Regions from separate parts of the Rhizobium sp. SAFR-030 genome, predicted to be linked through region 1. Evidence: riboswitches for the same ligand, from Rfam matches in the RefSeq annotation. Region 1 holds a riboswitch; the other holds the start of a gene.
What was found. Region 1 has a riboswitch for thiamine pyrophosphate ahead of ACR65N_RS08445 (ABC transporter permease). Riboswitches for the same ligand answer to the same signal wherever they lie in the genome.
Positions count from the first base shown of each region.

Region 2: another riboswitch for thiamine pyrophosphate. It lies ahead of thiB (thiamine ABC transporter substrate binding subunit); the one in region 1 lies ahead of ACR65N_RS08445 (ABC transporter permease).

Region 1 covers NZ_JBPFDO010000002.1:591,470-605,865, reverse strand. The annotation lists gene ACR65N_RS08470 (TRAP transporter large permease subunit) at 1-1,350, opposite strand, end outside; gene thiD (bifunctional hydroxymethylpyrimidine kinase/phosphomethylpyrimidine kinase) at 1,413-2,213, opposite strand; gene thiE (thiamine phosphate synthase) at 2,210-2,872, opposite strand; gene ACR65N_RS08455 (hydroxyethylthiazole kinase) at 2,859-3,605, opposite strand; gene ACR65N_RS08450 (ABC transporter substrate-binding protein) at 3,602-4,546, opposite strand; gene ACR65N_RS08445 (ABC transporter permease) at 4,543-5,337, opposite strand; TPP riboswitch at 5,477-5,579, opposite strand; gene ACR65N_RS08440 (metallophosphoesterase family protein) at 5,715-6,983, shown strand; gene ACR65N_RS08435 (ATP-binding protein) at 6,983-10,450, shown strand; gene ACR65N_RS08430 (DUF1403 family protein) at 10,569-11,519, shown strand; gene scpB (SMC-Scp complex subunit ScpB) at 11,522-12,178, shown strand; gene ACR65N_RS08420 (adenine deaminase) at 12,306-14,174, shown strand; gene ACR65N_RS08415 (ABC transporter ATP-binding protein) at 14,196-14,396, opposite strand, start outside.
Region 2 covers NZ_JBPFDO010000006.1:240,956-255,351, forward strand. The annotation lists gene ACR65N_RS19250 (hypothetical protein) at 251-388, shown strand; gene ACR65N_RS19255 (thiamine diphosphokinase) at 502-1,155, shown strand; gene ACR65N_RS19260 (ABC-F family ATP-binding cassette domain-containing protein) at 1,164-2,987, shown strand; gene ACR65N_RS19265 (response regulator) at 3,126-3,590, shown strand; TPP riboswitch at 3,639-3,739, shown strand; gene thiB (thiamine ABC transporter substrate binding subunit) at 3,805-4,794, shown strand; gene thiP (thiamine/thiamine pyrophosphate ABC transporter permease) at 4,799-6,460, shown strand; gene ACR65N_RS19280 (thiamine ABC transporter ATP-binding protein) at 6,457-7,173, shown strand; gene ACR65N_RS19285 (M48 family metalloprotease) at 7,474-8,931, shown strand; gene ACR65N_RS19290 (RNA polymerase factor sigma-32) at 9,026-9,889, opposite strand; gene ACR65N_RS19295 (CarD family transcriptional regulator) at 10,193-10,762, opposite strand; gene fdxA (ferredoxin FdxA) at 11,128-11,466, opposite strand; gene ACR65N_RS19305 (RNA-binding S4 domain-containing protein) at 11,646-12,059, opposite strand; gene ACR65N_RS19310 (helicase-related protein) at 12,064-14,396, opposite strand, start outside.

The DNA of each region.
Region 1 (14,396 bases):
GACATCGTCGACGGCGAGCAGGAAGGCGAAGGGTCCCGCCGAACCGATCAGCAGCCCGATGGCGCCGGCTTCCGCGGCCGCCTGGCGGAAGGCGCAGAACAGGGATTTTGCCGAGAGCCGAGCGCTGAGTGCAAGGACAAGCGTGTAGGCCGCAGCCATGGCCGCCGCTTCGGTGGGCGTGACGATGCCGAAACGAATGCCGAAGACGACGATGACGCCGAGCCCGAAGGCCGGCAGCGCCGAGAGTGCGGCGGCTGCTCGCTCCGCGCCGGTTGCCGCCCGCCCCTCCGGGCGCGCCTTCACCGACAGGTGGATGGCGATCGCGAGGAACAGTGCCATGACGCCGCCGGCGAAGAAGCCTCCGGTCATCAAAGCGCCGACCGAGAGGTTGGTCGCTGCCGCCAGCAGCAGGAAGGCAATCGACGGCGGGATGACATTGTCGAGCACCGAGGCGGCGGCGATGACGGCACCGGCCTGCGCCGGTGGATAACCATTCTTCACCAGGTGCGGTTGGAAAGTGGCGGCGCCGAAGGCGGCATTGGCGACCGAGGAGCCGGAGGCGCCGGAGAAGATGACGCTGGTCAAGAGCACGGTCTGGGCGAGCCCTGCCTTGCGGTGCCCGACGAGCGTCGCGGCAAACGCCACCAGCCGCGCCGCAGCCCCGGACACAGTCAGCAATCCGCCGGCGAGCAGGAAGAACGGCAAGGCGAGCAGCAGGAATTTCGACATGCCGTTGACGGCCGAAGAGACCAGTGCCGGCTCGGTGAGGCTGCTGCCGAACGGCTCAGCAAGCGCTGCGGCCGCGAGAAACGCATGCGCCAGCGGTGCCGACATCAGGAGGCCGAAGCCGGCGATCATCGCGAGGAACGCGCTCGGCGGCAGCGACGTCTCGATCGACAGATGCGGCGCCAGCGCATAGACCCCGCCCCCGACGAGGACGGAAATGATCACGTCTCGGGTGCGGCCCTCATTGGTACGCTGGAGCAGCAGGACGGCGAGCAGAAGTCCGCCGCTTACGGCGAACAACAGGAAACGCAGCCATTCGGGCAGGCCGAGCGTCGGCGACGTGCCGCCGAGGAGTGCCATCGTCTGCCAGCCGCTCGACAGCAACGTCAGCGCCGCGATGGTGCTCACCGCATCGGCGCCGATTTCGGCTGCCCGCTTCAGGCGCGCCGGCATCAGCCGCAGCCCGACGTCGAAGCGCATCGACAGCGGCCCCTTGAGGGCGAGCGGCGAAGCGACGGCGATCAGCGCCAGGTGCAGCCAGATGCCAAGATCCTCGATCCCGACGAAACCGGACTGGAAGCCGTAGCGCAGGATGACGTTGACGATCACCGTCGACAGCAGCATCAGCAGGAGCACTGCGGAAAGCGCTCCGAGCAGTGCTTCGAGCCCGGCTTCCAGGCGCTTGATCACGCCGGCCACCAGCCATGGAAATGGTGCACTGGTCCACGGCCCTGCCCGACGCGCAGCCCTGCCCCGGCGACAAGCGCCGCATGCAGATAGCGTTTGGCCTCCCGCGCTGCCTCGACGAGCGACATGCCATGCGCCAGATGCGCGGTGACCGCCGCGGCCAGCGTACAGCCTGTTCCGTGATCGTTGCGGGTGTCGATCCGGGGCGCCGTCAGCCGCAGCGTGCTTTGCGCGGTCACCAGCAGGTCGACGCTTTCGTCGCCTGTCGCGTGGCCGCCCTTTATCAGCACGGCTTGGGCACCGAAGGTCAGGATCTGGCGGGCCTGATCCTCCATCTCGGATTCGCTGGTCGCGACCGGCCGTCCCGTCAGCAGCGCGGCCTCCGGCAGATTGGGCGTCACCACCCTGGCCAGCGGCAGCAGGTTCTCGCGCAGGGCGGCGATCGCATCCTCCTGCAGCAGCCGATCACCGGAGGTCGCCACCATCACCGGGTCGACGACGATCGGGCCGCCATAGCCGGACAATCCCTCGGCAACGGCGTGGATGGTCTCGATCCGCGACACCATGCCAATCTTCACGCCACTGACCGCCAAATCGGAAAAGATTGCAGTCATCTGTGCGACGATCATCGGCGCGGAGACATCCTCGACTGCCGTGACGCCGCGGGTGTTCTGCGCCGTGATCGCGGTGATGACGCTGGCGCCGTAGCAACCGAGCGCCGAGAAGGTCTTCAGGTCCGCCTGGATGCCGGCGCCGCCGCCGCTGTCCGATCCTGCAATGGTCAGCGCAATCGCCGTCATATGCGCGGCTCCTTCAATGCGATGTCGATACGGGTGCGAAAATCACGAACCGCACCGGCGATGTCCGTCGTGCGAAACAGCGCGGAGATGACAGCGACACCATCGGCGCCGGCGGCAATGACTTCCGGTAGCCGATCGAGCGTGATGCCGGCGATGGCGCCGACGGGCAGCGCCGGGTTGAGCCGGCGGATGGTATCGCGCAGGGCTTTCAGCCCATCGAGCCCGACCGGCGGATCCGGATTGACCTTCGACAGCGTCTCGAACACGCCGCCGATGCAGGCATAGTCGACGGGCGCACGACCGGCGCGATCGGCATCCGCCTGCGTCTTGACCGTCAGCCCGATGATGGCACCCGGCCCGAGCAGCCGGCGTGCGGTGGCGGCGTTCATGTCGTCGGCGCCGAGATGCACGCCATCCGCGCCGGCGGCGAGCGCCACATCCACCCGATCGTTGACGACGAACGGCACGCCAGTGCCGAGGAGTGCGTCGCGAATGGCTTGCGCCCGCTCGATCATCAGGCGGGTCGAGGCCGTCTTGTCGCGGTACTGGATCAGCGTCGCGCCATTCTTGGCGGCAATCGCTGCGAGGTCCGGCAGGTGGCCGACATCGGCCAGACCGGCATCGACGATGGCATTCAGGCGGTAGTCAATGCGTGTCATGGTCTATCCGTGCCCGTTGGAGGAGATCGGCGCCGTCGAGTGCGGCGAGTGCATCGAGGAAGGCAGGCTCGAAACTGCCCGGGCCGCGCGCCTCAGCGGCAGCCACTTCCGCTGCAACGCCGGTGGTTGCAAGCGCCGCGGCTGCCGCCGTCAGCGCGTTCGGCTCGACCGCCAGAAACGCGGCAATGACGCCGCCCGACAGGCAGCCGGTGCCGGTGACCTGGGCCATCCAGGCATGACCATTGGCGACCGAGACGCGCCGGCCGTCATCCTCCAGCAGATCGACGGGTCCCGTCTGGATGCGCAGGCTAGACCGCGTCTCGCCGATCAGCTGCATTTCCGCACGGTTGCCGCGCACGACCGTCGGCCCGAGCGCGATCAGCTCGCGGGCGAAGGCCAGCCTCGTCGGCGAGTAGTCGCAGTGCACCGGATCGAGGATCCACGGCTTGCCCTCGGCATTGGCGACATCGACGGCCAGCCGGATCACCTTTCGCCGCTCCGCATCGAGCGTGCCGAGGTTGATCGTCAGAGCGTCGGCCCGGGCGACAAAATCGGCGATCTCCTCCATGGACGAGGTCATCGACGGAATGCCGCCGATGACCGAGATGCCATCAGCGGTGAATTTTTGCACCACCGTGTTCATCAGGCAGTGGACGCGCGGCCGGGCCTGGCGGACGCGGGCCAAGAGGTTGGCGGCCGTTGCCGGCGATAGTGTGGATTTCGGCGCCGTCATCGCAGTTCCACCGCCAGATCGTCGACGGACGGCGCGACCGGAACAAGCCCGCTTTCCGCCATGAAGGCGCCGAAGCGTTCGTAACGGCCGCGATCGAGCGCTGCCGGCCGCTTGGCGAAACGCGGCAGGCTGTCGGTAAAGGCTTGGCGATTCAGCGCGTCGTCGAGGTTGGGGTAAGCCTTGATGAACATCTGCCAGGCTTCTTGCGGATGGTTGGTCAGATAGACCGACGCCTGTTCGACCGCTGCCAGGAATCGCGGCAGGCGGTCATCCTTCACCAGATTCTTATGCGTGACGAAGATGAGCTCGTCGTAGATTGGCACGCCGTGTTCTTCCGGATAGAAAGCGCGGCCTTCGTGACCTTCCAACCGCATCTGCGTCAGCTCGAAGTTGCGGAAGCCGCCGACGGTCGCATCCACCTTGCCGCCGATCAGCGAGGGCGACAGGGAGAAGTTGACGTTGATGAGCTCGACGTCCTTCACGTCGACGCCCTCGCCCGCCAGCATCCGCTTCAGCATCGCATCCTCGAAGCCCGAGACCGAAAAGCCGATCTTCTTGCCCTTCAGGTCCTTGAAGCTTTTGATCGGCCCGTCAGCGAGCACGGTTACGGTGTTGAGCGGCGTCTCGACCAGCGTGCCGAAGCGGACGAGCGGCAGGCCGGCCGCATGGTCGAGGTAGAGGTTCGGCTGGTAGTGGATGCCGACATCCGCCTGCTTCGTCGAGACGAGCCGCGGCACGGCCGACGGATCGGCTGGCGGGATGAGCTCGACCTCCAGCCCCTGGTCGCGGAAGAAGCCTTTTTCCTGGGCGACGACCAGCGGCGCGTGGTCCGGATTGACGAACCATTCGAGCAGCACCGACAGCTTGTCGGCGGCCTGGGCGGCGGCCGGAGCAAGGCTGATCAGGAGCGCCGTGGCGAGAGCGGGCAGCAGGCGTTTCATCGGGATGACCTTCTGGGTTTCAGTGAGAGAGGCGAGGAAAGAGGAGCGTCGAGGGTCTCGCGCGCCCAGGGAGCAAGGCCGGCCGTCAGCCGGTCGACGAGAAGGCGCAGAGCGACGGTGAACAGCGCCAGCACGATCATGGCGGCAAACAGCATGTCGGCCTGCATGCGGGCATTGGCCTGCACCATGATGAAGCCGAGGCCGCCGGCCGCGCCGACCCATTCGCCGACGACGGCGCCCAAGGGTGCAAGCGGCGCGGCAACCCGCAGGCCGGAGACCAGCGACGGAAGCGCCAGTGGCAGGCGCAGATGGCGCAGGATCTGCCAGTGGCTGGCCGGCGTCAGCCTTGCCGCGTCGAGGATGTCCGGGTCGGTCCGGCGCAGGCCGTCGGCGAGCGAGGAGGCAACGGGGAAGAAGATGATAATCACCGTCATCGCCACCTTGGAGGCGATGCCGAAGCCGAACCAGAGCACCAGTACCGGTGCCAGCACGAAGACCGGGAACGCCTGGATGACCAGCACCAGCGGCCAGATCAATTGACCGAGGCGTGGCATTGCCGCCACCGCAATAGCCGTCGCGGCGCCGAGAAGGCTTCCCACCAGCAGGCCGACGAGGATCTCGCCAGCCGTGATCAGGCCGTGATGCAGCAGGAAAGCCGGTTGGCGAACGAACACGTCGGCGACCGAAAGCGGTGACGGCAGCAGGTAACGCGGCGGCGCAAGCACCGTCACGACTGCCTGCCACACACCCGCAAGAAGGATCAGGGCAAAACTCGCCTCGGACGCACGCATGGCTCAGCCGGCGGACTTAAGCGGGGTTCGGGGCAAGACGACGATGCTGCGAGAAGCAGCCGAACAACAACGCATGGCGATCTCCAAACCTTGACAGCACGGAGATCCAGGTGAAGCGGAGAAGAGAAAGCGGCGCGGTCACATGCGCATTTTCCGTTCCTACGCCGGCATGACCCGGATCAGGTTCAAGGGTCCGGCTCCACGCCATCTCAGCACCGTTCGGTGCTCCCCTCGGAATGCGGAGACCCTAGCGACAAACCGGGCGCCAAGTCAACGGCGCCCAGGACTGGATCAGCACGGCCGCCCGGCGATCCGAAGACCGGTGCACGAGATCTCGTCGCCATTGCCCGCGCCGGTTGGACCGGCTAGAAAGCGGCATGCCCTTCAGGTTCGTCCACACCGCCGATATCCATCTCGATTCGCCGCTCCGCTCACTGTCGCTGCGCAATGCAGAACTCGCCGATCTGGTGGGTGACGCGACGCGTCGGGCGCTGATCAGGATCGTCGACCTCTGCCTCGAGGAACAGGTCGATGCGCTGATCATCGCAGGCGATCTTTATGACGGCGACCAGACCTCGATGAAGACCGCCCGCTTCCTCGCGACCCAGATGCAGCGCCTGCACGAGGCGGGCATCGCCGTGTTCAAGATCCGTGGCAACCACGATGCGTTGTCGCGGATCACCCAGGAGCTGGTGCTGCCGCCTTCGGTCAAGGTCTTCGGCGGTCGCGCGGAAGCGGTCGAACTGACGACCGGCGGCATCGATGTCGCGATCCACGGCCTCAGCTTTTCCAAACCGCAGGCGCCGGAAAGCCTGCTGCCAAAGTACCGGCCGCCGACCCCCGGCGCCGTCAATATCGGCATCATGCACACGAGCCTTGCCGGGGCTTCCGGTCACGATCTCTACGCGCCCTGCTCGCTTGTCGACCTTCATGGCACCGGCTTTGCCTACTGGGCGCTCGGCCACATCCACCAGCGCACCCACCATGCCGGCGAGCGGACCGTGATCATGCCCGGCATGCCGCAGGGCCGCGACATCAACGAAGCCGGCGAGAAGACCGTGTCGCTGGTGACCATTGGCGACGACGGTTCGGTGCGGGTCGAGGAACGGCTGACGAGCCTTGCGCAGTTCGCCCGGCTGACGGTCGACATCACCGGCGCAAACGATTGGCGAAGCGTCGTCGAGCATATCGGCACGGCACTGGAACAGGAACGGCAGCGGACCCGCTCCGACCACCTCGTCGTGCGTCTGCGGCTGGTTGGTCGTACGCCGCTCGCCTGGACCATCCGCCGCGACCGCGACCTGCTGCAGGCCGAAGCCGAGCAGCGCGGCGAGCGGACCGGGCGGACCTGGATCGAGAAGCTGGAACTTGCCGTCGATGTTCCGGCGGACGAGACGCGTGCCGCATCGGGCAGCGATCCGATCCTGGAACTCAGCGTGCTGATGCGCGAAGAGGTGATGACCGCGCATGGTTTTCGCGAGGATGTGCGCGAGATGGTGCAGAGCCTGCTCGACGACCTGCCACCGGAGAGCCGGCGGTTCGCCGGCAGCGACCCGGCCGCGTTCGACCGTTTTCTCGATGATCTGATCCGCGACGGCGGCGAAGACCTGATGGCCAGGCTTGCGGCCGATGGCGGAGCGCGCTGATGCGGCTTCGTCGTCTCGACCTGACACGCTACGGCAAGTTTACCGAGCAGAGCCTGGACTTCGGCCCGGCGCCGACCGGCAGTCCTGATCTGCACATCGTCTACGGCCTCAACGAGGCCGGCAAGTCGACCGCTTTTTCCGCCTATCTCGACCTGCTGTTCGGCATCCCCGAGCGCAGCGCCTACAACTTTCTGCACGCCTATCACGCGATGCAGGTGGGTGCGGTCCTCGATATCGACGGGCGGGAGCAGGAGCTGGTCCGCATCAAGCACCGCACCAGCGGCCTCCTGGATGCGCGCGGGCAGCCGCTCAATGAAGCGCTATTGTCTTCGGCGCTCGGTGGCCTGACGCGCGAGACCTACCGGACAATGTTCTCGCTCGACGAGCGGTCGCTGCGCGACGGCGGTGCGGCGATCGTCGAAAGCAAGGGCGATCTGGGCGAGCTTCTGTTTTCCGCCAGCGCCGGCCTTGCCGACATCGGCCGGGTGCTGACGGCGGCCGGCGATGAGGCGAGCCAGTTCTACAAGAAGCGTGCCCGCAACACGCGGCTGGCGGAACTGAAGCAGCAACTGGCGACGCTGAAGACAGAACGCGAGACGATCGACACCTATGCGTCGGCCTATGCCGGGCTGGTGGCAGCGCGGGCGCAGGCGGAAAAGGCCTACGGCGAAACGCTCGGTGAACTGTCTGCCGCACGGGCCCGCCAGGCAGATGTGACGGCGCTGCTGCGCGCACTTCCGCTGTCGCGCGAGCTTTCCCGCATCGAGAACGAAGTCACGACGTTCGGCGAACTGCCGCGTCCGCCGCGCGCATGGGTCACGCTGTTGCCGGAGCTGCTGCGCGACGAGACACGGCTTCAGACGCAGGCATCGAGCCTGCAGCGGACGATCGATCGGCTGGAGAAAGATCTCGCGGAGATCGCCGTCGATACGTCGGTTCTGTCGCTGGCAGACCGGATTGCCGGCCTCGACGACGGGCGCGCGCGCTATCGCACGGCCGAGGATGACCTGCCGAGACGGCGGCTTTCTCTGGCGGAGAAGGAGGCGGCGCTGGCCGCCCTCCTCGCATCGCTCGGCCAACAGGATCACACCGATCCCTCGTCGCTTGTGTTGCGCGCCACGACAACTGCCAGGCTACGTGACCTGATCGAGACCCGCTCCGGGATCGCTGCAACCCTGCGCAACGGCGAGCGCGAGCTGGAACGGACGCAGCGCCTGTTGCAGGACATGCAGCTGCGTGCCGATGCGTCGGAAACCTCCACCGGGCGCGCCGGTTCGACGCGTCGTTTGGAAAGCCTGCTGTCGCGGCTGCGCAAGGGCGACGGCCAGACGCGGCTCGGCATAGAAGAGCGGGCGCTTGCGCAGATGCAGCACGAGCTTGATCGGGATCTCGCGACGCTCGCCCCCTGGAGCGGAGACATCGCCGAGCTGGAAACGATCGTGCCGGCGGATCATCGGCAGATCGCCGCATGGCGCAGCGCGGCCGAAGATCTCGACCGTCGCCTTGCACGCTCGAGCGAGCGGCTGCGCGACCTAAGGGCACGCCAGGCAGAGATCGCGGCACGGTTGTCGGCCCTGCAGACGGGCGGCGAGGCGCTGGACGACGAGACGGCGGCACGTCGGCGGGAGGCGCGCGGCAAGGCGTGGGATCTGCATCGCGCGAAGATGGACGCAGCAACCGCGGATGCCTTCGAGGTCGCACTTCAACAGGATGACAGGCTTTCCGAGGCTCGCCTGCTCAATGCCAAGGATCTGGCAGAGCTGCGTCAGTTGGGGCAGGAACAGCATCAGATTGCCGCGGCGCTGGCGCGTGAAGAGGATTTGAAGCGCGATGCGCTTGCCGAGCGCCAGACGCTGTCGGACGCTGTCGTCCGTGCTTTGCCGGTGGCGACCGATCCCGAGCACGACATCTATCGACAGCTGTCCTTTCTGGAAGCCTGGTCGGGCCGCCGCAAGGATTGCCTTGCGGCCGCTGCCTCGCTTCGACAGGCGCAGGTGCGCCGGGACACGTTGCGCGCCGAACTCGACAGCGACTTCGCAGAGCTGCGGGAGGCGGTCGAAGACCTTGGCTGGCCTTTGAGCGACCGGCTGGATCTGCGCAAGTCGATCGACGTCGTGGACGAAATGCTTGGGCAAGCGGTCACTCAGGCGACCGAACGCGCAGGCTTAGTCACCCGCCTTGCGGATCTGCAGCGGGATGTGAGCGAGCGCGAGCGCGAGCTTCAGGATGCGGAGCGCCTGGATGCCCAGTGGCAGTCGGCATGGAGCGATGCGCTGGCCGGCACCTGGTTTGCCGAGGAAAGCGAGCCGACCGCCGTTCGCGCCATCCTCGATGCACTGGCGGAACTTCCAGCACTGGTGCGCGAGCGCGACCAGCTTGCCCAGCGGATCGCCATGATGCAGCGCGACATGCAGGCGTTCGCCGGCGATGTGGACGTCTTGAAGCGAGCGGCGGGTCTGGGCCAGACGGGCACGACCGTGCTGGAGGACGCAGACGCGCTCGCCCTGCTGAAGGCGCAGGCCGAGGAAAGCCGTGTCCGATATGAAGCCAAGACCGCAGATCTTGCCGCGGCGCACGAGGAGCAGGCACGGCTTGCCGACCAGATGAGCCAACACGAGGCGAACAGGCTGGAGATGACGAGCCTGTTCGGCGTCGAGACGCTCACCGATGTCAGCCTGCGGATGGAGCAGGCGGCCGAGCGCGACCGGCTTGAGCGACGCCTGGGTGAGGTGCGCGAACAGATCCTGACCGAGCTGAAGCTTGGTTCGCTGGCTGAGGCGCAGGCCGCGCTGTCGGAGATCGACGCGGACGACTTGGCGCGCCAGGCCGAGGAGCTGGCCGAGCGCATCGACAATCTGGCCGAGCGCAGCCGGGTGCTGTTTGCCGAACTCAGCCGGGCGAAGGACAAGGTCGAGGCCGTCGGCGGCGACGATGCCGTGGCGCGGCTGGAAGCCCAGCGGTCGACGCTGCTGGTCGAGGTCGAGGATCTGGCGATCGGCTACCTGAAGCTGCGCGCCGGCACTCTGGCCGCCGAGAATGCGCTGTCGCTCTACCGCGAAAAGCACCGCAGCTCGATGATGAAGCGGGCGTCGGAGGCTTTCCGGCAAATCACCCGTGGCGACTATTCCGGTCTCGCCGCCCAGCCGGAGAAGGACAAGGAGATCCTCATCGGCGTCGCCCGCGACGGCGCCTCCAAGCTCTCGGATGCCATGTCGACCGGCACGCGCTACCAGCTGTACCTCGCCCTGCGGCTTGCCGGCTACGAGGAATTCGCCGCCGTGCGCCCGTCGGTTCCGTTCGTCGCCGACGACATCATGGAAACCTTCGACGAGCTTCGGTCGGAAGAGGTCTTCAAGCTGTTCGGCGAGATGGCCGGCATCGGTCAGGTGATCTACCTCACCCATCACCGGCATCTCTGTGAGATCGCCAAGGCGGTGGTGCCGGGTGTCAGGATCCACGAGATCTAGGCCGCTTGCCGGCAACCGGTGACGGCGGAGCGTGCTGCGGCCGCAGGTCGACCAGAAGATCTGTGTGCTTTGCCGGACGGCTATGGCGTCGGGCCGGCAAAACTCTATCATTTCCGGCATGATTCCAGCGCCGAAGCCTGCTGCCGCCACTGATCTGCGCTTCCAGGTGCCCGCCTGGGCCAAGCGCAGCGCGTTTGCCGGGAGCGAAGCCGAAGCTGCCTTCCTCTGCGGCGCCGCACTCCTGGCGCTCGACCGGGTGGTGCGCGCGGATCCGCCCTGGGCCGGCGTCTGGCGCCAGCGTCAGGCGCTGAAATGTGCAGCCGTTGCGGTGCGGATGTCCGGGCGGCGCGAAGCCGAAGCCGAACTGCGTGATGCCTGGGTGCTGCGCAGGGCCGGCGACGACGCCGGACCTTCCGGCAATATCTACGGCGCCTGGAAACGGCTCGGCCGGCCGCGGCTGGAACTGCGGGACGACGTGCTGAAAGATCTTGCAGCCAGCCTCGGCCTGCCCTGGACGGAAGGGCTCGACGGGCTTGCCGATCGGGTGGCGGAGGCGAAGCAGCAGACCGTGTCGGCACCGCATGCTATGGCATCCGTACTGGCGGATGTGGGCGCGGTCGGGCCCGACTACGAAATCCTCGGCTGGTGGATCGCCGACCTTGTGCTGCGCGACCTGTGCGGCTGGCCGGTCGCCCTGCCCCTGGCGATGGGTCAGCGTTACTCGGCGCAGTTTCGGGCAGAGAAGGGCGCGCCTCGTCCGGCGCCCGGATCCCCGGAATTCCTGCGCGGGCTCTGCCTTGCTCTGGTGGATGGGGTGGCGGATGCCTTGCGGCTGGCAGCCGAACTCGACCGGCGCAGCGCACACCTTCTTGCCGTGGCGCCGAAGCTGCGGGCCAAGGGTGCGGGTGAGGCGCTCGATCTGCTGCTCGGCGACGATGCGGTGCCGGGCTCGCTGACGACGCCGCGCCTCTCGCGTTTCGCCTCGCGGCGGCTGTTCGACCGCCTGCTGGCGCTCGATGCGGTGCGGGAATTGTCCGGGCGCAGCAATTTCCGCGTTTTCGGGCTTTAGCCATGGCCCGCAGCCCAAGGTCCTCAAACACGCTCGATACCGAACTGGAAGCCATGGCTCCCGACGCCCGCTGGCGCGAATGGATGAACCGCGTGGAGGCCGTGCTGTTTGCCTCCGCCGAACCTGTCGGCCGGGAGATGCTGTCGAGGGTCGTCGGACGCGACTGCGACCTTGACCTGATCATCGACGACATCCGTGCCGAACTTCAGGCACGGCCCTTCGACGTGGTCTCGGTGGCAGGCGGCTTTCAGTACCGGACCAAACCCGGCTACGCGCAGGTGGTGCGCGCCTCCGGAGCACCGGTCGCCATGCCGGACGAGGTGTCGCAGCAGGAAGCCCTGGTGCTGATGATGATCGGTTATTTCCAGCCGGTCACCCGCAGCGAGTTGTCGCGCATCTACGGCCGCGAGGTGAGCCGCGATACGATCGCCGGCATCCGGCGGGCAGGCTTCATCACCTTCGGCCCGCGCAGCCCGACGCCTGGTTCGCCCTATACCTATGTGACGACGGAAACGTTCCTCTCGGCCTTCGGCTTCACATCACTGCGTGACCTGCCGGATCTCGAACGCCTTGAGGATGCGGGCCTGCTCAGCCGCCGGCAGATGAACCCGGATGCACTGAGCGGCGTGCTCGGCATCGAGGAGGACGAAACGGACTGACACTGCCGGCGCCGCCCCAACTTGGCTGTTGCAGTGCCCCTGCCCGGGCGGTAAGGCGGAGGCCTGCCCATGTTCCGCAACGGCTGCGGGGTATCCCGCTTCGCCGTCTGTCATCCAGGAGTGACCCGTGTCGCGTCTCCCGCCCATCGACATCAATCCCAGCGCCGCCACCGAAATCGCCATCCGCCAGCAGCTGACGCTGGTGGCGCTCGGCAAGGAGCCGGCTGACGTCGCGCTGCGTGTCGGGCGGCTGCTGGACGTGGCGACGCGGACCTGGTCGCTGGATCAGGAAATCGTCATCAAGGACCGGCGGATCGCCTATGTCGGCCCGGCCGGAAGCTACCCCGGCGAGGTTGCACTGCGCGTCCACGAACCGGATCTCTCCGCCGTTCCGGGGCTCGGCGAAGTGCACAAGCATATCGAAAGCTCGCACCTGACGCCGGAATGGGAGGCGGCGCTGGTGCTTCCCCGCGGCAATACCTGGACCTGCGAGGCAAGCCACGAATTCTCCAACGTCAATGGCGCAAAGACGCTGGAATTCTGGCTGAAGGCGCGCGAGGCGGGCTCGCCGCTGAAGATCTTCCCCCTCCCCGGCTCTGCAGTGCCTCCGACCGGCTACGAGCATGGCGGTGGCTATCTCGGCTATGACGAGCAGAAGGCCTTCCTCAAGGAGAGCCTGATGGTCGCCGGCCTCGACGAGGTGATGGACTGGCCGGCCGTCTGGAACCGCGACAACCCGTCCTACGATCGCCTCTGGGGCATGATCCGCGCGACTTTCGAGCAGCGCGGCGTCGTGGAAGGGCACGCGGCTGGCATTCGCGACATGGCGACCATCAACGCCTTTGCTGCAGCCGGCCTCGCCTCCGATCACGAGGCGTGGACGTTGGAGGAGTTCTGGGACAAGCTCACCCACGGCCTGTTCATGGAACTGCGCCCGCACAGCCTTCCCGAGGTCATCAATGGCCTGCTGGAGAAGGGGCTCGCCGACTGGTCGCAGATCGCCTTCACCACCGACGACCGCAGTGCTTCCGACACGCTGAAGATGGGGGCCACCGACTACAATGTCCGGCTCGCCATCCAGTCCGGCCTGGCACCTGAGATCGCCATCCAGTGCGCGACGATCAACCCTGCCCGCCATATGCGCCTGACGCCGTTCGTCGGCTCGATCGCGCCGGGCCGCTATGCCGATATCGTGCTGCTGTCGGACGTGCAGACTTTTCAGATCGCCAAGGTCTGGGCCGACGGCCGGCAGATCTCCGAGGGCACGACCTACCTGCCCGAAGTGCCAACGATCGACTGGCCGGAATGGGCGACGAAGACGATCAACATCGGCCGGCCGCTGACCGACGCGGATTTCTCCATCTTCGCCGAACCGGGACGCGAGACGATGCAGGCGGCGGTGCTCCGGCCATTCCACTGGGCGGACGCCTTCCTGACCTACGAGCTTCCCGTCGAGGGTGGGCTTGTGCAGCGCGACGAGAGCCGCAACATCACCAAGTTCTCCGTCGTCGACCGGTTTTCCGGCAAAGGTGCCGTCTCGAAGATGTTTTGGGTCGGGACCGGGCCGCGCACACCCGACACTGCCCTCGCCTGCTCGATGGCGCACGACAAACACAATATCTGGTGCGTCGGATCGTCCGATGCGGCCATGGCGATGGCGGTCAATGCGATTGCCGAAAACGACGGTGGCTGGGCGCTGGTGACGGGTGGACGCGTGGTGGCAACCGTGCGTTACGAGGTGGCGGGCCTGATGACCTGCCGATCGCCGCAAGCGCTGCATGAAGAGATGCAGGCGCTCTATGCCGAGGGCGAGAAGATCGACTGGATGTACGAGCCGACCTTCAGCCCACGCTGGTTTCCAGGGCTTCCGGAGCGGCTGGCGTTTGCCACCCTCACCTGCGCGCCGTGGCGCTGGGTGCTCGTGGCGCCGAGCGAGTATGCCCCGCAGGGCCTCGTCAACGTCCAGACAGGCGCGGTGCAGCCGGTCGTCTTCTGACCGGCCGCGCTCGACCGGGGCTCAGCTTTCCGGCGGCAGGATGCAGCACTGTTCGGCAACCGGCATCAGCACAGCGGGCATGCCGGGCTCCAGCAGTTCGGACAGCGGACCATTGCCGAGATAGGTATGGGCTGCCGTGGTGCACTGATACTGGTAGGCGCGGCCGAGATAGGTGCGGATGCCGAGCGTGACGGGGATCCCCTCGCCGGCGCGGCTGACAGC
Region 2 (14,396 bases), on a different contig from region 1:
GTCGCCCCGGAGCGGCGGCCGAAGCCTTGCGTGCCGCCAGCCTTCTTCTTCCGATCAGCCAATCGATGCGGCCGACAGCCACTCCGGACAGGGATGTCACTCTCGGATAGCCAGTCCCGGAAACCAGTCTCTGAGAAAGACGGGCTGCCCGCCGCCCTCGACAAACCGATCCGCCACCACATCCGATACAGCTTGCTACCCCCCCGCAACGCCCCTCCGCAGATGGAGCCGGGCCACAAGGACAAGATCAATGGCCAAAGGTCAGGTACGTTCGAACCGCGAAGTGCGCAAACCGAAGAAGGACAAGACGAAGGCCGCCGCAGCGCCGACTTCCACCTTCACCACCCAGCTGAAGGGCGCCGAAGCCGCCGCCCCGAAGAAGCGCTAGCGTTCCTATCCATCCCGACATCGGCCGCGGCGATAGCCGCCGCGTCCTTCGCGCCCCCCGTCACCGCGTCTTCGGCCTTTCCCTTTTGCCTGAAGATGCGCTAAGGGCAGGCCATGAGTTCATCCTCCTTCACCATCCTTCTGGGCGGCCACCTGACCCTCACCGATCGGCTGCGTGCGCTTGTCGATGGAACGAGGGTCATTGCCGCCGACAGCGGCATGCGCCATGCGCAGGGCCTGCGGCTGAAGCCGGAGCTTTGGGTGGGCGATTTCGACAGCAGCGACGCGGCACTGAGCCGCATGTGGCCGGATATCGAGCGCCGCACCTACCCGGCATCGAAGGCGGCGACCGATGGTGAAATCGCCGTCGCCGAAGCCATCGCCCGGGGCGCCACCCGGCTGATCTTTGCCGGGGCCCTGGGCGGCGAACGTTCCGACCATGCACTGCAGCACTACCTCAACGGTCTCGGCCTGGTCGAGGACGGCTACGAGGTGATGCTCTCGTCCGGTGACGAGGAAGCCTATCCGATGACCGGCGGCGACCGGCTGGAACTCGACCTGCCGCAAGGTGCGCTGTTCTCGGTGCTCGGCTTCACGGCACTCGAAGGCCTGACGATCCGCAATGCGCGCTATCCGCTCACCGATTTTTCGCTGACCTTCGGGTCGTCGCGCACCATATCCAATCTAGCAGACGGGCCGATCTCCGTGACGCTGAAGAGCGGCCGGGCGATCCTGCTCGCCAGACCCTACGACCTCAGCGGAGTCTAGACGACCGAATGGCACCTCCCATCCTCAAGCTCGACGACATCAGGCTGAGCTTCGGCGGCGCGCCGCTGCTCGACGGCGCCAATCTGCAGGTGGAGCCGGGCGACCGCATCTGCCTCGTTGGCCGCAACGGCTCCGGCAAGTCAACGCTGATGAAGATTGCCGCGGGCCTCGTCGAATCCCAGTCCGGCGAGGTGTTCCGCCATCCGTCGGCGACCATCCGCTATCTGGAGCAGGCACCCGACTTCGGCAGCTATCAGACCGTCCAGGCCTATGCCGAGGCGGGCCTTGGCCCCGGCGACGACGCCTACCGTGTTACCTATCTGCTCGACCATCTGGGCCTGACCGGCCAGGAAGATCCGAACCGGCTGTCGGGCGGCGAAGCCCGGCGCGCGGCGCTAGCCCGCGTGATGGCGCCGGAACCCGACATCCTGATGCTCGACGAGCCGACCAACCATCTCGACCTGCCGACGATCGAATGGCTGGAAAGCGAGCTGCAGAAGAGCCGCAGCGCCCTGGTGCTGATCTCCCATGACCGTCGCTTCCTGGAAAAGGTCTCGACTGCCACCGTCTGGCTCGATCGCGGAACGGCGCGCCGGCTCGACCGCGGCTTCGGCTATTTCGAGGAATGGCGCGACAAGGTGCTGGAAGAGGAGGAGCTGGAGCAGCACAAGCTCGGCAAGCAGATCGAGCGCGAGGAGCACTGGCTGCGCTACGGCGTGACGGCCAGGCGTAAGCGCAACATGCGCCGGCTCGGCAACCTGCAGACGCTGCGCTCCAACTACCGTGGCCATCAGGGACCGCAGGGCACCATCCAGGCCTCGGCCTCAGAGGGCAAGGAAAGCGGCAAGCTGGTGATCGAGGCGGAGGCCATCACCAAGGCCTATGGCGACCGGACCATCGTCGCGCCGTTCTCCATCCGCGTGCATCGCGGCGACCGGATCGGTCTCGTCGGCCCCAATGGCGCCGGCAAGACGACGCTGCTGAAGATGCTGACGGGCCAACTGGAGCCCGACAGCGGCATCATCAAGCTTGGCACCAATCTCGAGATCGCAACGCTCGACCAGAAGCGCGAGGATCTCGATCTTAACGACACGCTGGCGCACTACCTGACCGACGGACGCGGCGAGAGCCTGCTGGTGAACGGCGAGCAGCGCCACGTGGCCGGCTACATGAAAGACTTCCTGTTCCAGCCGGAGCAGATGCGCACGCCGATCAAGAACCTGTCGGGCGGCGAGCGCGCCCGCCTGATGCTGGCGCGGATCATGGCCCGGCCGTCGAACCTGCTCATCCTCGACGAGCCGACCAACGACCTCGACATCGAAACGCTGGACCTGCTGCAGGAAATCGTCGCCGGCTTCAACGGCACCGTCATCCTCGTCAGCCACGACCGCGATTTCCTCGACCGCACCGTCACCTCGACCATCGCGCCGGCAAATCCCGAGGCGCCGGACGGCCGCTGGATCGAATATGCCGGCGGCTACACGGACATGATGGCGCAGCGCAAGGGCGCGCTCGACGAGAAGCGCCGGGTGGAGCGGGCGAAGGCAGATACCGCCAGCGCCGCGGCACCTGCATCCGATACGCCGAAGTCGAAGGTGAAGCTCTCCTACAAGCAGAAATTCGCGCTCGAAAGCCTTCCCAAGGAGATGGAGAAGGTGCAGGCAGATATTGATCAGCGCGAGGCGAAGATGGCTGATGCCAGCCTGTTCACCAAGGACCCGGCAGCCTTCAACCGCCTGGCCGCGGAGCTCGAAAAGCTGCGCGCAAAACTGACGGCGATGGAGGAAGAGTGGCTGGAACTGGAGATGCTGCGCGAGGAGCTCGAAGGCTAACCTAACAGTTTGTTATACTTAACAAAGAGTTAGTGCTAATAAATCTGGCCCCGTGCCGGAACATTTCCCGAAATGGCACGTTCGGTCGACACTTGGTACAGAGATTGTTCAGGTGCGTGTTCAACAGAGGGATGTCCCATGTCGGCAAATGTAGTGCGTCGTCGGCTGGAAGATGCAGCCATGAAACAACGGGTCATGATCGTCGAGGACGAATTTCTCATCGCTCTCGACGTCGCCGACACAGTGGAAAGCATGGGGTTGACGGTGAGCGGCTTTGCCAGCGGCCGGATGCATGCCCTGTCGCTTGCTCCAAATGCGGATATTGCCCTCGTCGACGTCAACCTGTCTGACGGCCCGACCGGCCCGTCGATCGGCCGCGAGCTTGCCGAACGTTTCGGCGTGACGGTGATCTTCATGACCGCCAATCCGGAACAGCTCGAGGGGCACCCGAACGGCTCTCTCGGCGTCCTCACCAAGCCGGTCATGCCGCACTCGATCGAGGAGACGCTCGATTACGCTCTCGCCAATCGTCTTGGCGGCATCGCCGCAGTGCCGCGCGACCTGCAGATCTTCCGGCACGTCCACCACTTGCAGCCGCACTGACACCCGAGGCGGTGCTTGCCAAGCGCCCGCCATCCGGCTACATCTCCGCCTGCTCTAACGGGGTGCCATATCCATGGCTGAGAGGCTTTTGCCAACCCGCGGAACCTGATCCGGTTAACACCGGCGGAGGGATTAGACGGCTCGATCTTCAGCGCCTATTCCCCGTTTTGAAAAGAACAAGGAGGCGCTGATGCGCGGATCCCAGATCATTGCCATGGCATTGCTTGCAGCTCTCGGCCTTTCGGCTCCGGCCACTGCCGCCGAGAAGAAGACGCTGACCGTTTACACCTATGAAAGCTTCATCTCCGAGTGGGGTCCCGGCCCGAAGGTCAAGCAGGCCTTCGAGAAGACCTGCGACTGCACGGTCAACTTCGTCGGTGTCGCCGACGGCGTGGCGCTGCTGACCCGGCTGAAGCTCGAAGGCACCACCTCCACCGCCGACGTCGCGCTGGGGCTGGATACCAACCTCATTGCCGAAGCCAAGCAGACCGGCCTCTTCGAGGCGCACGGCATCGATACCTCTGCTGCGAAGGTTCCGGGCGGCTTTGCCGATGAGGTCTTCGTGCCCTATGACTACGGTCACTTCGCCATCGTCTACGATACAGAGACGATTAAGAACCCCCCGCGCAGCCTGAAGGACCTCGTCGAGGGCGACCCGAACCAGAAGATCGTCATCGAGGATCCGCGCACGTCGACGCCGGGCCTCGGCCTGCTTCTCTGGATCCGCTCCATCTATGGCGACGAGGCCCCGGCCGCCTGGGCCAAGCTGAAGAACCGCATCCTCACCGTGACGCCGGGCTGGTCGGAAGCCTATGGCCTGTTCACCAAGGGCGAGGCACCGATGGTGTTCTCCTACGTCACCTCGCCGGCCTATCACATGGTCGAGGAAAACACCGATCGCTACCAGGCCGCCGCCTTCGACGAGGGGCACTACATCCAGGTCGAAGTCTCGGGGATCCTCACATCCTCGCAGAACAAGGATCTTGCCCGGTCCTTCCTCGCCTTCACCCTGTCGCCGGACTTCCAGGCGATCATCCCGACCACCAACTGGATGATGCCGGCCGCTGCCACGGATGAAGCACTGCCGGAAGCGTTCGGGAGGCTCGTGCAGCCGCAGAAGACGCTGATGATGAGCCCCAACGAGGTGGCCGCCAACCGCCAGGCGTGGATCCGCGAATGGCTGTCCGCGATGAGCATGAAGTAGGCCGATGCTGACGGCGGGGGAGCGAGGCCGGGGACTTGCCGCAGGCGCGGCGAGCTTTGCTACGGTCGCGGTCTTCATCCTGGCGCCCAGCATCGCCCTGGTTTCCGCTTCGCCGGCAATGCCCGGGCGCGCCATCTTCGACAGCTACACGCTGAGCCTGCTGCGCTTTACCGTGCTGCAGGCGGTGCTCTCCACACTTCTCTCCGTTGGCCTGGCGATCCCCGTCGTGCTGGCGCTCGGCCGCCGGCCGGCGTTTCCCGGCCGCATCTGGATCCTCCGGCTGATGGCCGTGCCCATGGGATTGCCGGTACTGATCGGCGCGCTCGGCCTGATCGGCATCTTCGGACGCCAGGGCCTGCTGAACCGCATGCTGGCGCTACTCGGGCTCGAACAGCCGATCGGCATCTACGGGTTGGGCGGCATCCTGCTTGCGCATGTCTTCTTCAACCTGCCGCTTGCCTGCCGGCTGATGCTGGCCGGCCTTGAGCGCTTGCCGACGGAAACCTGGCGTCTTTCGGCCAGTCTCGGCATGGGCTCCTGGTCGACCTTTCGCTTCATCGAAGCGCCTGCCCTCACCCGTACCCTGCCCGGAGCCGCAGGCCTCATCTTCATGCTCTGCGCCACGAGCTTTACGCTGGTGCTGGTGCTGGGCGGCGGCCCGGCGGCAACGACGCTGGAAGTGGCGATCTACCAGGCGCTGCGCTTCGATTTCGATCCACCGCGGGCTGTCGCGCTGTCGCTGCTGCAGATTGCGCTGACCGCCTGCGTTCTGATTGCCATCAGCCGTCTTCCTGCAGCCGACGTGACGGGCGGCGGAGAGGGGCGCGCGCCACAGCGCTTTGATGGCAAAGGGCTCGGCAGCCGGGTCTGGGACGGGCTGGCGATCCTGCTTGCCACGGTCTTCCTGATCCTGCCGCTGTCGGCGATCGTAACTGCTGGCCTGAAGGCCGATCTCTGGCGACTGCTGACCATGCCGTCCTTCCGCCAGGCGGCCGTGACCAGTCTGGCCATTGCTCTGGCGGCCGGGACCTTGGCCATCCTTGTGGCCTCCGGCATCGTGCTTGCTCGCGCCGCGATCGTCGACAGGCGCAAGCCTGCCCGGTTTCAGGCGCTGTTCTCGGGGGTTCTTGCCGGCCTCTCCTCGCTGGTTCTCCTGGTGCCGCCGGTGGTGCTCGGAACCGGCTGGTTCCTGCTGGTGCGGCCTTACACCGATGTTGCGCGTGTCGCTCCGGCGCTGATCGTCGCCATCAACATGCTGATGGCACTGCCCTTCGTCGTGCGCATCCTGGAGCCGGCCTACCAGACACATGCCAGATGCACCGATCGGCTGGCGGCAAGTCTGGGGATCTCAGGCGCTGCGCGCTGGCGGCTGGTCGACTGGCCGGTGCTGCGCCGGCCACTTCTGATGGCGCTGTCCTTTGCCATGGCGCTGTCGCTCGGCGATCTCGGCGCCGTGGCGCTGTTCGGATCGCAGGACCTGACGACGCTGCCATGGCTGGTCTACAGCCGCATGGGCAGCTACCGCACCAATGACGCCGATGGCCTTGCCCTCATTCTCGGCGTCGTTTGCCTCGCATTGACGGCACTGGGGACGGCCGGCGCCGCAGACAACAACCGACGGTCGGACATCGCAACCGGCGATCAGGATCGTGAGGACGGCAGATGAGTGAAATACCAGCCGTCGAACTGAAAGACGTGAGGCTGCGGCTCGGCACTGCATCGTTTCACTTCGACTGCGCATTTCCGGCAGGCGAAATCACCGCCATCACCGGCGCATCCGGATCCGGCAAGTCGACGCTTCTCAACCTCGTCGCCGGCTTCCAGACGCCGGATGAGGGCCGCGTGCTGATCGGTGGAGAGGAGATGACGAGCCGGCATCCGGGCGAACGGCCGCTTTCCGTCATCTTCCAGGACAACAATCTCTTCGCCCATCTCGACGTCTATGCGAATGTTGGCCTCGGCGTCCATCCGGGCCTGCGGCTCGACGAGGCGGGCAGACGCAGGGTCTCCTCGGCGCTCGAGCGTGTCGGACTTGCCGGATACGAGAGGCGGCGGCCGGGAACGCTGTCCGGCGGTGAGCGCCAGAGGGTGGCGTTTGCCCGGGCGCTGGTCCGGCATCGACCGCTGCTTCTGCTCGACGAACCGTTCGCGGCGCTCGATCCGGCGCTGCGCCGGTCGATGGCCGAACTCCTGCTCGATCTTCACCGCGAGACGCAGATGACGGTGCTCGTGGTGACGCACGACGTGGAGGAAGTGAAGCGGCTCGCCGACAGCGTCATCTACATCGCCGACGGCACTATCCGCTTCCAGGCGCCGAAGGACGTGTTTATGCTGCACAGCGAAGATCCGGGAATCGCCAGATTCGTCGGCTCTTCATAAAGCCTCAACCACTCCGCCACATTTTAGACTTGGGTCAGTGCCATGCCGCGATGCGAAATAGGCGGGACGATTGCTTGCAGCCACACATGTTCTACTTAAATGGGGAACGAGGCAATTCGGCGAGCCAATCAGCCATCCGTAGTGACGGTCAGGAGACAGCGGCGGGAAGGCAGATGCCGCGACATGCCGGATGGCGAGCGTGAAAGAATGACGTTTCCAAGCAGACGGATCGATATCGCAGGAAGTGGCCAAACCGGCCACAAAGCAGCTTCGGCCGGCACCCGGCTCAGGGGCGCCCGCATGCGCACGCTCATATCCCTGCTGATCGCAGCGACGGCGCTGTCCAGCTGCCAGTCGGTGCTGGAGCAGACCTACAAGCCAGACGTCAAGCCTTCATCGACCCCGCAGATCGTCGATCAGGTGCAGAAGAACGATCCGCGTGCGCAAATGGGTGCGCGCGAGCATCCGCGCATCGTTGCAAGCTACGGCGGAGAATATCATGACGCAAAGACCGAGAGGCTGGTCGCCCGCATTGCAGGTGCTCTGACCGCCGTCTCCGAAAATCCCACGCAGTCGTTCCGTATCACCATTCTCAACTCGCCGGCGATCAACGCGTTTGCGCTGCCGGGCGGCTATCTCTACGTCACACGCGGATTGCTGGCGCTGGCCAACGACGCCTCCGAAGTGGCGGCCGTCCTGTCGCACGAGATGGGCCACGTCACCGCCAACCACGGCATCGAGCGCCAGAAGCGCGAGGAAGCGGAAGTCATCGCCAGCCGCGTGGTCGCCGAGGTGCTGTCCAGCGATCTCGCCGGCAAGCAGGCACTGGCACGCGGCAAGCTGAGGCTCGCCGCCTTCTCCCGCCAGCAGGAGCTGCAGGCAGACGTGATCGGCGTGCGCATGCTCGGCGAGGCCGGCTACGACCCCTATTCCGCGGCGCGCTTCCTTGACTCGATGGCCGCCTATGCCCGCTATTCGGCCGTCGACCCCGACAACGACCAGAGCCTCGACTTCCTGTCGAGCCATCCGAATGCGCCGCAGCGCGTCGAGCTTGCCCGCCAGCACGCGCGCGCTTTCGGCCAGGAAGGCACCTTCGGCGATCGCGGCCGCGACTATTATCTGACCGGGATCGACGGACTTCTCTATGGCGACAGCCCGGAAGAAGGCTATGTGCGCAACGAGACCTTCTTGCATGCAGGGCTCGGCATCCGCTTCGACGTGCCGGAAGGCTTCCGCATCGACAACAAGGCCGAAGCCGTGCTGGCGACCGGGCCGGACGAGACGGCGATCCGCTTTGACGGCGTCAAGGCTGAAACCGAGCAGAGCCTCACCAACTACCTGACGAGCGGCTGGGTTGCCGGCCTTCTGCCGGAAACGGTGCGCGAGACGACGGTGAACGGCCTGCAGGCGGCCACTGCTAGGGCATCGGCCGAGCGCTGGGATTTCGATGTGACGGTGATCCGGCAGGACAAGCAGATCTTCCGCTTCCTGACTGCGGTGCCAAAGGGCAACCAGTCGCTGGAGACGACCGCCAACATTTTGCGCAACACCTTCCGCAGCATGACGCCGCAGGAAATCGCCCAGCTGAAGCCGCTGCGCGTGCGCGTGGTGACGGTTGCGCCGGGCGACAACCTGACCACCATGTCGGCGAGGATGATGGGGACCGACCGCAAGGTCGACCTGTTCAGACTGATCAATGCGCTGCCATCAGGGGCGGCATTGTCGCCCGGCCAGCGCGTCAAGATCATTTCCGAATAAGAAGCCTGCCCGGGCCACCGGGCTAGGCAGGTGCTGCAACGAGTTTCGGCAGCGAGTTTCGGCGGCCAGTCCGGCCGCCGGTACGGGTGCCTGCTCAGCAGACCATTGCCATCTGCGGGTTGATGGTGACCAGCGCCGATTTCAGCTTCTCGATCGCCCGGCTTTCGATCTGGCGCACGCGTTCCTTGGAAATGCCGAGTTCCGCGCCGAGAGCCTCGAGCGTCGCGCCGTCGTCGGTCAGCCGGCGGGCGTGGATGATCTTCTTCTCGCGCTCGTTGAGCTTGGTAAGTGCGCCCTGCAGCCACTTGACCCGGCGCTCGCCGTCGATCATCCCGGAAACCTGCTCGTCCGGCAGCGGCTCTCCGCTTTCCAGCATGTCGAGCCGTTCGACGCTGTCGGTATCACCGGCAATCGATGGCGCCTGGAGAGAGGCGTCATTGCCGGACAGTCGCGCGTCCATGGTCTGCACGTCAGCGACGCTGACGCCCAGTGCCGTGGCGATCTCCTCGTGGATCTCGCGGGCGCCGAGATTGCTGTCGCCACGCGACAGCTTGGCACGCAGGCGGCGAAGATTGAAGAACAGCGCCTTCTGGGCCGAACTGGTACCACCGCGGACGATCGACCAGTTGCGCAGGATGTAATCCTGCATGGAAGCCCGGATCCACCAGCTTGCATAGGTAGAAAAACGCACGTCGCGGGCTGGCTCGAACCTTGCCGCCGCCTCCAGCAGCCCTACATAACCCTCTTGTACGAGGTCGCTCATCGGCAGGCCGAAGCCGCGGAACTTGGAAGCCATGGCGATCACGAGACGCATATGCGCCAGAGCGATCTGGTTGCGCGCATCCTGGTCCTGGTCATCCTTCCAGCGGACAGCCAGGTCGCGCTCCTCCTCACGCGCAAGATAAGGTGCCGACATGGCAATCTTGATCATCGTGCGGTCTGCGGACATGGCATTCATCGCGCTCTCTCCATGAGACTGTGTGACCCGGCAAAAGCCTTCGTCCGATGCTGCTCCTGTTGAACTCTTGGACAGAGACAGCAGGTACGACACGAGATAAGCAGGCTTTTGGCTCCCCTTCATTCTGCATGGGGCGCCGGCTTCACGCATGCGTCCCCTTGATAGTCCGGCACCACGAAAGCTCCTGAGGCACCTCAGACTGTCTCGCCGCACCGGCGGATCAACGCGCGGCAGGAGCAAAAGTTCCCACAAAAAAACCCGGCCTGAGCCGGGTTCTTTGAATTGAAACAGGAAAGCAGCAGCTTATGCGGCTTCCTCGTGGGATTCTTCTTCGTCGAGGACCTTGTTGCGCTTGGGACCCTTGGCAAGGTTGGTTTCGACCAGACGAACCGCTTCCGTATCGGACATCTTGTTGACTGCCGCGATTTCGCGCGCCATGCGATCGAGAGCCGCTTCGTACAGCTGGCGCTCAGAATAGGACTGCTCCGGCTGGTTTTCAGCACGATACAGATCGCGCACCACTTCGGCGATGGAGATCAGATCGCCCGAATTGATCTTCGCGTCGTATTCCTGAGCGCGGCGCGACCACATCGTCCGCTTGACGCGCGCCTTGCCCTGGACAACCTTCAATGCACGCTCGACGAAATCAGTCTCGGACAGCTTGCGCATACCAATGCTGACCGCCTTGGCGACCGGCACCTTCAGGCGCATCTTGTCCTTTTCGAAATCAATCACGAACAGCTCGAGCTTCATTCCAGCCACTTCCTGTTCCTCGATCGCCGTGATAGTGCCTACGCCATGCGCGGGATATACGATCGATTCGCCGGTCTTGAAGCCGTGGCGTGCTGAAGATTTTTTCTGCTGGGTCGTCATTCGTTTAACAAACTCCCTGTTACGCACTCGGCAATCCATGTGCCGGGGCCGGGTCAGTCAGGCCCGGATGAGACGGGGGAACCGTCAGGTGACTCCATACTGGTCCGACCAAACGCGCGCGAAAACAACATCCATCGCGATCAGCGACGACAAGATCCAAAAATTGGCTTTGTCACGGGAACCGCGCAGGATGCTCTGGTGCTTTCGTGATGTTTTTGGGCACGCGAATGCCGCTTTGTGGAACAGTTTCTATTGTCTACCACAAAAATAGGCAGAAATCAATGATTTGCTTTCGCAGATGCTCAGATGCAACGATCGAATCGCTGCCTAATCGACAAGCAGCGACGTAGCGAAGCCTGCACCGGTCAGTCGCCCTTGCCGGGCTCCGTCGAAAAATACTGCTCGAACTTGTTGCTGACGCCGTCCATTTCCTTGGCTTCCGGCAGGGCATCACGCTTGACGGTGATGTTCGGCCAGACCTGGGCGTAATCGGCATTGACCTTCAGCCACTTGTCCAGACCCGGTTCGGTATCCGGCTTGATCGCCTCTGCCGGACATTCGGGCTCGCAGACGCCACAGTCGATGCACTCGTCCGGATGGATGACCAGGAAGTTCTCGCCTTCGTAGAAGCAGTCGACCGGGCATACTTCGACGCAGTCGGTATATTTGCAGCGGATGCAATTGTCGGTCACGACATACGTCATGAGGCACTCCAGAATGTCACGAATTTGCGGCAGGCTGTCGGACGAATGATTGGCAGACACGCCAAATCCAGCCGATCGAGCAGCCGACAAGTCCGGCGTTGCGACAGTGAGGTAATGCGTTTGCCCCTGGTTCGCAAGGACAAACCTTTCTAAATCCGGCGGCCTGCTAGATGGTTTTCCTAGTGACCCTCATCACCGGGATCTGGAAGCAGCCGATCCGTCAGCCGCCGTTCCCGCTTTGTCGGCCGACCCGCACCGGGCTGGCGCAGCGCCTGCTCGAAAGCAGTGAGCTTTTTTGCTTCCTCTGCCGGCGGCGTCAGATCGTCGTAGAGCAACCGGGCTTCCTCGTACGGGCCCCGCCTCTCACCGGCAGCCTTGACCTGCAGCACGAGGTCTCGCCTGTCCAGGGAAAGGTTGATCCGATCGCCCGCCTTCAGCTGAAAGCTGGGCTGCGACACGAGGACGCCATTCACCCGCACATTGTTCGAGTGAATGAACGCCTGGGCAAGCGATCGGGATTTGACCATGCGGGCAAAGAACAGCCATTTGTCGAGGCGCTGACGCGCAACTCCGGGCGGCACTTGTTCCGTCATCAGCCTACTTCTTCATTTGCTCCTTGAGAGCAGCCAGCTTGGCGAACGGTGAATCCGGATCGATCGGCTTTTCCTTGCGCGGCGGACGAGCCTCGAAGCGAGCCGGCTGCGCAGTCTTCTGCCGATCGTTGCGATCGTTCCTGTCGTTACGGTCGCCGCGTGGCGGACGATCGCCCTTGCCGTCGGGCCGGCGGTCGCCGCGCGGCTTGCCGCCGTTGCGATTGCCACCATCCCGCTGACCGCCTTCACGCTGGCCACCCTCGGCACCACGTGCTGCGTGTTCGGTACGCTCTCCGCCGCCGCGACGATCATCGCGTCGACCTTCGCCCGGTGCGCGGTTGGCAGCCGCCCGGCGTTCTCCCTGCGGACGACCACCGCGCTGGTTTTCGCTACGTCCGCCACCCGGACGCCACAGCAGAACCGGCTTGGGTTCTTCTTCGGCGACAGGCTCGGACGCCGGTGCCGGTTCGGCATCGGTCGTCTCGGCCGCAGGAACGGCCTCGACGTCTGCTGCAGCTGCGGCGGCTTGATCAGCGGCCGGCGCTTCGGCTGGAGCTTCAGGCTCCGCGCCAGCGACGGCTTCGACCTGCGGTTCGGAGGCAGCATCTTCCGCGGCGGTTTCGGCGACCGCTTCCGGCGCCTGAGCCTCGTCGGTCGCAACATCCGCACTGTCAGCATCGTCAGCTTCGGAGGCCGGCGCCGTTTCTGCCGAGGCTTCTGCCGCGGGGGCAGCGCTTGCGGCGCTTGCCGACTGGCCGGCGAGGAAGGCCTGCGCCTCTTCCGGCTTTACCGCATCGGCGCGGTAGCCGAGACCTTTGAGAATTTCCTCCATGTCGTCCGGCGTCGCGCCGAGAATGGAGAGCATGGCGGTCGTCGTGGTGAAGCGTCGCCCATCATAGGCGCCTTCCGGACGCTGGCCGTTGCCCGGCTTCCACTGCAGGAGCGGCCGGATGAGATCGGCGAGACGTTCGAGGATATCGACGCGCACGGCACGCTTGCCGAGGAAGCGGAAGCCGGCGAGCTTGTAGAAGTTGCGCTCGAAGGTCGGATCGGTGACCACCGAGGTCCGGCCGGCTGCCAGCGCCGGGATGAGATCGCCATAGCCCGGCTTGTCGAGACCGTCGTTCTTCAGCGCCCAGAGCAGCGTGATCAGTTCGGCCGGGGCCGGCTTCAGCAGCGCCGGCATGAAGATATGGTAGGCGCCGAAGCGGATGCCGTAGCGGCGCATCGAGGCGCGCGCATCCTGATCAAGCGTCTTGACGTCGTCGGCAACGTCGCGCCGGAAGAGGACACCGAGATTTTCGACGAGCTGGAACGCGAGCCCCTTGGCAAGCCCCTGCAGGTCTTCGGCACGCGACAGATCGTCGAGCGGCTTCAGGACCGTGGCGATGTGATGATTGACGAAGCGCTCGAGGCGAGCAGCCACGTGATCGCGGGCATTGCCGGTCAACTGCTCGTCGGCGAGCAGGATGAGACGCGGATGCATGATGTGATCGCCGGCCGCGAGCTTTGCCACCGGATCACCGAGCCAGCGGACGAAACCGTCCGAGCCGACGGCGATGTCGCTATTGCCGCAAGCATAGAGCCGCGCAGCGCGAGCCTCGAACTCCAGCGACAGGGCCTTCTGGGCAGCCGTCTGCACAGCCTTGGCATCCGGCCCTTCGGCACCGGAAACAGGCGTAAACCGGAAACCGGCTAGTTGACCGACGTGGTGTCCCTCGACGAAGACATCCCCATTCACACTGATTTCAGCTTCCAGCATCGCATTCTCTCTCAGGCGCTTCATGAGCACAGATGTCCTGCGATCAACAAAGCGTTTCGTCAACCTTTCATGTAGCGCGTCCGACAACCTGTCTTCGATTTCCCGTGTCTTTTCTTGCCAGTGTGTCGGATGCGCCAACCAACCCGGACGGTTGGAGACATAAGTCCATGTTCTGATCTGGGCGATGCGGGCGGACAGCGTATCGATCTCGCCGTCGGTCCGATCGGCCCGCTGCACCTGCGTCGCCATGAAGTCTTCGTTCACCGCGCCTAGCCGCACAAGATCGGAAAATATCGTCGAAATCAGGTCGGCATGCTGTGCCGGCGTGATGCGCCGGTAATCGGGAAGCGCGCAGGCTTCCCACAGCTTCTCGACATTCTCGGGCGTCGTCGCGGCATCGATGATCTCGGGATAGCGCGACAGATAGTCGAGCGCCTGGCTGTCCGTCGCCGGCAAGGCGCGGGTCAGGCCGTGGACGGTCGGCGTCGCATCGAGGCTGGCACGCAGGTCGCGGATGGAGGAAAAGTTGAGCGCCTTGGAGCGCCACTGCAAGACCTTCACCTGGTCAAAGTGGT